Regions from separate parts of the Mesorhizobium sp. RCAM 05104 genome, predicted to be linked through region 1. Evidence: riboswitches for the same ligand, from Rfam matches in the RefSeq annotation. Region 1 holds a riboswitch; each other region holds the start of a gene.
What was found. Region 1 has a riboswitch for cobalamin ahead of bluB (5,6-dimethylbenzimidazole synthase). Riboswitches for the same ligand answer to the same signal wherever they lie in the genome.
Positions count from the first base shown of each region.

Region 2: another riboswitch for cobalamin. It lies ahead of metE (5-methyltetrahydropteroyltriglutamate--homocysteine S-methyltransferase); the one in region 1 lies ahead of bluB (5,6-dimethylbenzimidazole synthase).
Region 3: another riboswitch for cobalamin. It lies ahead of AC56QP_RS31315 (DUF1636 family protein); the one in region 1 lies ahead of bluB (5,6-dimethylbenzimidazole synthase).

Region 1 is NZ_CM185033.1:1,307,844-1,311,114, reverse strand. It holds gene AC56QP_RS06790 (hypothetical protein) at 1-865, shown strand, start outside; partial or broken gene bluB (5,6-dimethylbenzimidazole synthase) at 988-1,605, opposite strand; cobalamin riboswitch at 1,666-1,845, opposite strand; gene AC56QP_RS06780 (histone deacetylase family protein) at 1,967-2,893, shown strand; gene AC56QP_RS06775 (exodeoxyribonuclease VII small subunit) at 2,897-3,148, shown strand; gene AC56QP_RS06770 (DUF2277 domain-containing protein) at 3,260-3,271, shown strand, end outside.
Region 2 is NZ_CM185033.1:2,373,187-2,376,457, reverse strand. It holds partial or broken gene metE (5-methyltetrahydropteroyltriglutamate--homocysteine S-methyltransferase) at 1-1,533, opposite strand, end outside; cobalamin riboswitch at 1,627-1,824, opposite strand; partial or broken gene AC56QP_RS11815 (adenosine kinase) at 2,228-3,214, opposite strand; gene metK (methionine adenosyltransferase) at 3,201-3,271, opposite strand, start outside.
Region 3 is NZ_CM185033.1:6,401,145-6,404,415, reverse strand. It holds gene AC56QP_RS31320 (winged helix-turn-helix domain-containing protein) at 281-1,480, shown strand; cobalamin riboswitch at 1,510-1,716, shown strand; gene AC56QP_RS31315 (DUF1636 family protein) at 1,757-2,185, shown strand; gene cobW (cobalamin biosynthesis protein CobW) at 2,182-3,219, shown strand; gene cobN (cobaltochelatase subunit CobN) at 3,230-3,271, shown strand, end outside.

The sequences.
Region 1 (3,271 bases):
CGGCGCCTCCGTCGGCTATGGCGTCGGCCATATTTCCACCGATCCTGACGGGCCGTTGTCGTTTGCCTTGTGGGGAGGCGTGGTCGGTTTCGGCGTCGTTTCGATTGCCGTCTACTGGATCCGCGAATACATCCTCTACGTCGTCAAGGCCGGCCATGTCGCCGTCATGGTCCATCTGATCGACGGCCGCGACATTCCCGACGGCCAGGACCAGATCGCCTATGCCAGGCAAGTCGTCACCCAGCGTTTTGCCGAAGCCAACATCCTTTTCGTCGTCGACCAGCTGGTCAAGGGCGCCATCCGCGCCATCACCGGCCTGCTCGGCGGCATCGCCGCCTTCCTGCCGATCCCGGGGTTGAACGGCCTGGTCTCCTTCATCAACACGGTGATCCGCCTGTCGCTGACCTATGTTGACGAGATCATCCTCGGCTACAACATCCGCATCAATTCCGCCTCGCCTTTCGAGACGGCGCGGCAAGGCGTCGTGCTCTACGCCCAGAATGGCAAGATCATGGTCAAGAACGCCGTCTGGCTGGCGGTCATCATGTGGGGCGTGTCCTTCGTCATCTTCCTGCTGATGCTGGCCCCTGCCGCCGCCATTCTCTTCATGATGCCTGGGCAGCTCGCCGGCTGGGCCTTCGTGCTCGCCATCGTCTTCGCCTGGGCCTTCAAGGCGGCCTTCATCGAACCCTTCGCCATCGCCTGCCTGATGCAAGTCTACTTCAAGACCATTGCCGGCCAGGTGCCCGATCCCGACTGGGACGCCCGGCTGGCCGAGGCATCGTCGAAGTTCAGGGAGCTCAAGGACAAGGCGCTGGCCTCCTTCGGCGGCTCGCGCTGGGGCGCGGCCGGCGCGACACGCTGATCAGCGGGGCTTGCGATCGCCGCCGTAGCATCGACGGTGTTGAGGCGCGCCACGGTCGATTTGAGCAGCGCTTCGCCTTGCCCGCAAAACGTCTCGCTCATGATCAGCTCCGGCAGCGGCAGCCGGCGGCCCCAGCCATGTGTTTCGAGGTCCGGTTTGGGGGCGAACTCGGAAACGCGGCCGACGCAGAGATAGGCAACAGGCGTCACATGCTCGGGAATGGACAGCAGGCTTTTCAGCGCCTGCGCCTCGATGATGCTAACCCAGCCGACACCGACGCCTTCGGTGCGCGCCGCCAGCCAGAAATTCTGCACCGCGCAGACCGTGCTGTAGAGATCCATCTCCGGATTGTGCCAGCGTCCCAGCGGTGAATCCTTCGAGCGCTCACGGTCGCAGGTGATGCAGATGTTGAGTGCGCTTTCGCAAATGCCTTCCAGCTTGAGCTTGCGGTACAGCGTTTGCCGTTCTGCCTCGATGGCCGGCAGCTCCTGCTCGCGCGCCGCCAGGAACAGGTCGCGCACCTTTTCCCGTCGTTTGGCGTCGCGGATGACGATGAAATTCCATGGCTGCATGAAGCCGACCGACGGCGCATGGTGGGCGGCAAGGAGCAGCCGCGCCAGCACGTCATCGTCGAGCGCGGTGGGAAGGAAATGGCTGCGCACATCCCGCCGCGTGAACATGGCGCGATAAACCGCATCGCGCGCCAACTGATCAAATCCGTCGCCAACAGGTGCGGTCATGTGTTCCGGCATCGCTTGTCCCCTTGCGATTGCAATCAATGCCAGCCGCCTGACCATGCGGATGACGATGCCTGCCAGGCCGGTCTTCTGGCTCGGGATCAACCCGCGTCCGGCGCCTTCCCGTCATCGACAGTGGCATTTACCGGCGCGGTCCCCCTCACAGCGTTGGGCACGCCACGGAGTTCAACCGTGTTCCCGATTCTCCCGCTTGCGGCGGGCACCAGGCAGTGACGGCGACCTTACGCCGAAGCGCCGGCGACGCCAATGCCCGCAGCGACACCAATGGACGCAGGCGTGATTTTCCCCAGCCATCAGCCGCCTGCTCATGGCCTTTGTCGATCCGGGCCACTAGATTAGGACGATGGTTACCCGTCTCTACACCCATCCGATCTTCCTCGAGCACATCACGCCCCCCGGCCATCCCGAGCGGCCGGACCGCTTGCGCGCCATCGAGCGCGTGCTGGACGATGAGGCATTTGCCGCGCTCGACCGCATCAAGGCGCCGGAAGGTGACGAGGCGACCATCCTCTACGCGCATCCCGCTGATTTCGTCGCGCGTGTCCGCGCCGCCATTCCCGACGAGGGTATCGCCCGCATCGACGCCGACACCACCGCCAGCCCGAAGAGCTGGCAGGCAGCGATCACGGCGATCGGCGCCGCCAATGCCGCCGTCGACGACGTCTTCACGGGCCGCGCCGACAATGCCTTCGTCGCCGCCCGGCCGCCAGGCCATCACGCCGAGAAGACGACGGCGATGGGTTTCTGCCTCTTCAACACCGCGGCGATCGCGGCGCGCTATGCGCAGAAGAAATTCGACGCCGAGCGTGTCGCCATCGTCGATTGGGACGTGCATCACGGCAACGGCACGCAGGACATTTTCTGGGACGATCCCTCCGTGCTCTATTGTTCGACGCACCAGATGCCGCTTTATCCCGGCACAGGGGCAAAGAACGAAACCGGTGCCGGCAACATCATCAACGCGCCACTGGCGCCGCGGACCGGCAGCGAGGTGTTTCGCGATGCCTTCCTGTCGCGCGTGCTTCCGGCGCTCGACGATTTCGCGCCGGACCTGATCATCATTTCGGCCGGTTTCGACGCGCATCACCGTGATCCGCTGGCCGAGATCAATCTGACCGAGGACGACTTCGACTGGGCGACAGGCCAGCTGATGCAGCGCGCCACGCGCCACAGCGGCAACCGGCTCGTCAGCCTGCTCGAGGGTGGTTACGATCTGCAGGGACTGGCATTTTCGGTCGCCGCCCATGTCGGGCGACTGATGAAAGGATGAATGATGGCTGGTGAGACCAACGAAGACGTCAAGGCGATGAGCTTCGAACAGGCACTCGACGCGTTGGAGAAGATCGTCGATGATCTGGAGCGCGGCGACGTGCCGCTCGATCAGTCGATCAGGATTTATGAGCGCGGCGAGGCGCTGAAGGCGCATTGCGACCGGTTGCTGAAGGCCGCGGAGGACAAGGTCGAGAAGATAAGGCTGTCGCGCGACGGCAAGCCGGTCGGAACGGAGCCGCTCGACGCGGACTGAGGCGCGGCCCGAACGATGGTCTTGCCTCACCGGTTTTTGGACACGATCATGATCGAGGATGGAACTCGTCCCGACTGAAACGGCTCCAGGACAAGAGGAGGTTCGGAAACGATGTGCAGAAAC
Region 2 (3,271 bases), 1.1 Mb from region 1:
GTTCGAACTCACCGTGCACCAGCACGTCCAGGCCGATCTCCTCCTGCCAACGAATAGCAGCCTCGGTCTCCTTCTTCAGGAAGGTCTCGTAATCGACATAGCTCAGCTCGCCTTCGCATGAGCGGAGCGCGCCTTGCGCACCTCCGGCGTCTGCGGGAAGGACCCGATGGTCGTCGTTGGGAATGGCGGCAGGCCGAGCGTGCCAGCCTGGACTCTGGAATGCTGGGCAAATGCGCTCTTTCGTTGCTTCATGGCGTCGATGCTGATGATCCGCCCCTCAACGAGCGGATTATGGACCTTTGTGGACGTTGCGCGCGCGGCGGCCGCCTCGGCAGAAGCTTTCAATGCGCCTGCTGCGGCCTCCCTGCCTTCCGACAAGGCCTGGGCCAGCACGACCAGCTCATCGATCTTCTGGGCCGCGAATGCCAGCCAGGATCTGACGTCCACATCGAGCGCGGTCTCCATCCGCAGGTCGATCGGCACATGAAGCATCGAGCAGGAAGGCGCGATCTCGACACGGTCCAGGGGCCAGCCTGCGACGATCGGCTTGATGCGGTCGAGAATCGCAGGCAGGTTCGCGCGCCAGACGTTGCGGCCGTCGATCAAGCCAAGCGAGAGCACCAGATCCTTCGGTGTGAGCCGACCAACCGTCTCCAACTGCTCGGGAGCGCGCACGAGATCGAGATGCAGGCCCGCCACGGGCAGAGAAATCGCGGTCTCGAGGTTGTCTCCCAGCGGTCCGAAATAGGTAGCCAGCATGACCTTCAACTCGGGCGCGGCTTTCGACAGCTGGCCGTAGGCGAACTCGAACGCAGCTCGTTCGTTCGGGTTAAGATCGAGCACAAGCGCTGGCTCATCAATCTGCACCCAGTCGGCTCCCGAGAGCTTTAGCCTGCGCAGGAGTTGCTCGTATACAGGCAGCAGCCGCGGCAGGAGCGCTATCGGATTGAAACCTTCGGCAGGTGTTTTTGCCAGCTTGAGGAAGGTGACCGGTCCAAGGATGACTGGGCGTGTGTGAATATCGAGGGCTTTGGCTTCGAGGAAGTGGTCGACCGGTTTCGCAGACAAGAGGGCGAAGGTCTGTTCGGTCAGCTCCGGCACCATGAAATGATAGTTAGTGTCGAACCATTTGGTCATTTCCAATGCGGTTAAGCGGTGCCCCTGAGCCGCATGCTCGTGGCCGGCATGTCCACAACCCGCGGTCTCACCTTGCTTGCCGCGCGCCATCGCGAAGTAGATGTCGAGTGGGACCTCGCCGCCCTTCCAACCGTAGCGGGATGGCACGGCACCGACCATGGCCGCGGTGTCGAGCACATGGTCGTAGAGTGAGAAGTCGTTCGACGGGATTTTTGATACGCCGCGATCTTGCTGCTCCCTCCAACTGGCGGCACGGAGGGCCTTCGCCGTCGTCAGAAGGTCGGCAGCGGAAGATTTTCCGGACCAGTAGCTTTCAAGCGCGAATTTCAGTTCTCGCCTGCGACCGATACGCGGCATACCGAGCGTTGCTACAGGAATCTGCTGAGAGATGGTCATGTCATACCCCGATGGTTGGGCCGTGGGGACACCGAAGGCGCTAGCAGGCCGGCACGAACGCCGGCTGCCGCGACCACCGAGACACCCCGCCCGTGGACGTTGCTCGCCGTGGCAGGTCTCCTGGCTCGCGGGTCATAGCCTCTGCCCGTCTTCCCGAGGCTGTTTTCCTCAGTGACATTAGGGGTGGGCTCGCCGCTAACAGTTGCGGGGGCAGCGCCGGCATCGCACCGGCTTCCCTCTTAGCTCCGCTGTGGCAACGCCGTACGGAGAACCACGACGCGCAGACAATCACAGCAGCCCACTCTCTTGTCAATGCCGCATAAAGAAATGTTTATGTGGTTATGTGATCGCGTCTTTAACTTGTGGGCAATGTTGCCCAAAATCGCTTGGATCGTTGTCGTCAGCTGTTGCCTTCCAGTCGCTCTCCAGGAGGCTGTGGATGCCGATAAGGGGCCGGCAAATCAGCCAATCACATGATCCCGGCTCTTGAGCGACTTGCGGCAGGCCTCGGCGTCGTGATGATCAAGATCCTAGACTGCTACCGGCAGGTGGCGTCAAAGTCTGAATTTCGGCAACTTGAAACACAGCGGAAAACCGGCGGATGCGCGTGCGACATTTTGATTTATCCGCGCTCGCCTGGACCGCCTGCATAAGGGGGAGGTGAGCAGCTACTCCTCGAGATGTCCGCCTGACGCAGCCCCGCCTGTTCCGCCTCGCGGCGCAAATTCTGCCGTGGCCTTGGGCCGATCTGCTCGATCACCAGTCCGGCCGCCAGTGAGCCGAGGTCGCCGCAGGTCTTGAGGTCGCGGCCTTGCGTGTAGCCATGCAGGAAACCGGCGGCGTAAAGATCGCCGGCGCCTGTCGTGTCGACCAGTTCCTTGATCGCGGTCGCCTGGATGACCACGGTCTCGTCGCCGCGCACGATCACCGAGCCTTTTTCCGAGCGGGTCACGGCGGCTATTCTGCAGTCCTTGCGGATCTTGGCCAGCGCCTCGTCGAAGGACGATGTCTGATAGAGCGACTTGATCTCGTGGCTGTTGGCAAAGACGATGTCGACCGTGCCCGAGCGCATCAGCTCGAGGAACTCGTCGCGGTAGCGGTCGACGCAGAACGAATCCGACAAGGTCATCGACACTTCGCGCCCGGCAGCGTGCGCCAGCATGGCCGTCTGCCGGATCGCCTCCTTGGCGCGCGGCGGGTCCCACAGATAGCCTTCGAAATAGGTAACCGCGGCGCCCGAGGCCTTGTCGGCCTCGACGTCCTCGGGCCCGAGCTCGACGGCGGCGCCGAGATAGGTGTTCATCGAGCGCTCGCCGTCCGGCGTGACGAAGATCATCGAGCGCGCCGTCGGCGGCTCGCCCTTGAGCGGCCTGGTGTCGAAGGCGACGCCCTGCGCATGGATATCGTGGGCATAAATCTCGCCGAGCGCATCGTTGGAGACCTTGCCGAAGAAGGCGGCGCGACCGCCGAAGCTGGCGACGCCGGCTGCCGTGTTGCCGGCGCTGCCGCCGGACGCTTCGATCGCCGGGCCCATGCGGCTGTAGAGCAGTTCGGCGCGCTTTGGATCGATGAGGTTCATCGCGCCCTTGATGATGCCGTTGGTCTCGAGGAATTCCTCGTCGCACTGGGCGATGATGTCGACAATGGCATTGCCGATGCAAAGCACGTCATAATCCGGCATCAAAGTCTCCGCTCAACGGTCCGCTTGGAATGGACTTTCCGCATGGCGATCGATCCG
Region 3 (3,271 bases), 2.1 Mb from region 1:
AATGCGGAAGCGTGACAGTTTAACCGCTGAACCGTTTTAAGGGCCTATGCTGCAACGCGGCGAGGGTTAGCGCAGCACTTCCGGCGAAGCAAGTCAAACCTTGTTCAAAACGCTGACCTGGACGGCATATACGGGGAAACTGGTCCGATCCGCTCCTGTTTGATTTCCTTCAATTTTTACTCCACTTTTCTCTCCTGACATATATGCCGCCAAAACCCTGCTAGCATCGCCGCGGAATCACGATCCCTGCCAGCTCGAACCCGGTTAGAGTCGCATCAGCATGAAGGAAAAAATCGCGCTTCCCACGGCCCGGCGCATAGCACTCGCCGCCCAGGGGTTTGCCGACGCCAGGCCGGCCGCCACGCCCGATCGACGGCATCTGGCCCGCGTGCTTGCCCGCACCGGCCTGCTGCAGATCGATTCCGTGAGCGCCGTGGTGCGCGCGCATTACATGCCGCTTTATTCGCGACTTGGCCCCTACCCGCTCGCCTTGCTCGACAACGCCGCGGTGACGCGCAAACGCACCGTGTTCGAATACTGGGCGCATGAGGCCTCCTTCCTGCCGGTCGAGACATACCCGCTGATGCGCTGGCGCATGCAGCGGGCCGAGCGCGGCGATGAAATGTATTCGGGTCTGGCCAAATGGGGCCGCGAGCACGCCGCCTATGTCGAAGAGATCTACCGCGCGGTCGTCGAGCGCGGCCCGATCGCCGCCTCGGCACTGGAAGGCCAGAAAGGCTCGGGCGGCTGGTGGGGCTGGAGCCATGCCAAGCACGCCTTCGAATGGCTGTTCTGGGCCGGCCGCATCACCACGGCGCACCGTCGCGGATTCGAGCGCTTCTATGATCTGCCCGAGCGCGTGCTGCCGCAGGCGATCCTCGATCTGCCGGTGCCAGCCGCCGAGGACGCGCACCGCGAGCTGCTGCGCATTTCCGCTCGTGCCCACGGCGTGGCGACGGCCGGCGACCTGCGCGACTATTTCCGCCTGTCGCCCGCCGACATGAAAGGCCGGCTGGAGGAACTGGTCGAACTCGGCGAGCTGTTGCCGGTGCGCGTCGAAGGCTGGGACAAGCCGGCTTACCTTCATAGGGATGCCCGCGTGCCGCGAAAAATCGAGGCGCGCGCCTTGCTGGCTCCGTTCGATCCGGTCGTTTTCGAACGCTCGCGCTCGGAGCGGTTGTTCGATTTCCACTATCGCATCGAGATCTACACGCCGGCGGAAAAGCGGCAGTACGGCTACTACGTCCTGCCGTTCCTGCTCGGCGACAGGATCGTGGCCCGCGTCGACCTCAAGGCCGATCGTCCGGCCAGTGTCCTGCGTGTCCATGCGGCCTATGCGGAGCCAGGTGCACTCGCCGAAACCGCCTCCCAGCTGTTCGAGGAATTGAAGCAGATGCAGGGCTGGCTAGGCCTCGAACGCATTGAAGTGACGCCTGCGGGCGACCTCGGACAGCCACTTGCCGACATTGCCGCGTCGTAGACGTGCGTTGACACGGCTGTCCCTACAAGCCTAAATCCGGTCCAGACGGTCTCCTCTCGGCAAAGGGAGGAGCCAAGAGGGAATGCGGTGCGGGATCGCAAGATTTCAAATCCGCGGCTGTCCCCGCAACTGTAAGCGACGAGCCTGGGCCGAAAACCACTGGGATGTTCCCGGGAAGGCGGCACCCGAGGCGATGACCCGCGAGCCAGGAGACCTGCCGTCTGAGAGATAAAGAATCCGATCGCCTGGCGGGTTTTCCGGGCAAGGAGCCCTGATTTGGAACGCGACAGCAGTTTTTCGGCTGAGACAGCGGACGTATTGTCCGATGACGCCTGGACCGGCGTTACCGTGATCGTCTGCGCCTCCTGTCGCGACGAAACCGGTTCCGACGCCCACCCCCGTGCCGGCGAATTGCTTGCGGACGACACACGCCACGCCGCCTCGGGCGACAATATCCGCATCCGCAGCGTTGAATGCCTCGGCAATTGCAAGCGCCGGCTGAGTGCCGCGATCCTGCGCGACGGCTGCTGGAGCTACGTCTTCGGCGACCTGAGCGCGACCAGCGGCGCCGATCTCGTCACCGGCGCAAAGCTCTTCGCCACCTCGACGGATGGCCTCATCCCATGGCGGGGCCGTCCTGATTCCCTCAAGCGCGGCCTCGTGGCCCGCATTCCTCCCCTCGACATGCTGAAGGACCAGATATGACAGCCTCCGTCTCCCGTGTTCCCTGCACTGTCGTCACCGGCTTCCTCGGCGCCGGCAAGACGACGCTGATCCGCCATCTCCTGGAAAACGCTGGCGGCAAGCGCATCGCCATCATCGTCAACGAGTTCGGCGACATCGGCATCGACGGCGAAATCCTGAAGGGTTGCGGCATCGACACCTGCCCCGAGGAAAACATCGTTGAGCTGGCCAATGGCTGCATCTGCTGCACTGTCGCCGATGATTTCGTGCCGGCGCTCGACCAGATCCTGTCGCTGACGCCGAAGGTCGACCATATCCTGATCGAGACCTCCGGCTTGGCTTTGCCCAAGCCGCTGGTCCAGGCCTTTCAGTGGCCGACGGTGAAGAGCCGGGTGACGGTCGATGGCGTCATCGCGGTGGTCGACGGCCCGGCGCTGGCCGAAGGCCGCGTCGCCAACGACATGGACGCACTTCAGGCGCAGCGCGCTCAGGATGGGACGCTCGATCACGACGACCCGGTCGAGGAGGTGTTCGAGGACCAGATCGCCTGCGCTGACCTCATCATCCTGTCGAAAAGCGATCTGATGGACGCCGCCGGCTCCGCCCGCGCCAACGCCATCATCAATGAGCACATCGCCCGCGCCGTGAAGATCGTGCCGACCTCGCAGGGCAAGGTCGATCCCTCGGTGCTGCTCGGCCTCGGCCTCGCCGTCGAGGACGACATCGAAAACCGCAAGACCCACCACGACGACGAGCTCGACCACGAGCATGACGACTTCGACAGCTTCGTCATCGATATTTCCTCGATCGCCAACCCGGAAGAGCTGGCAAAACGGGTCGCCACCGCAGCCGAGGAAGAAAACGTGTTGCGTGTAAAAGGCTTCGTCGAGGTCGGCGGCAAGCCGATGCGGCTTTTGCTGCAGGCCGTCGGGCCGCGCGTCAATCATTACTATGACCGCGCCTGGACCGCAGCGGACGACCGCCGCTCTCGCCTCGTCGTCATCGGCCTGAAGGGGCTGAACCGCCCGGCGATCGAGCGTATCCTCGCCGGCTGATTTTAACGCCATGCACATCCTCACCACGACCTCCGCCTCTCTCGACGACCTC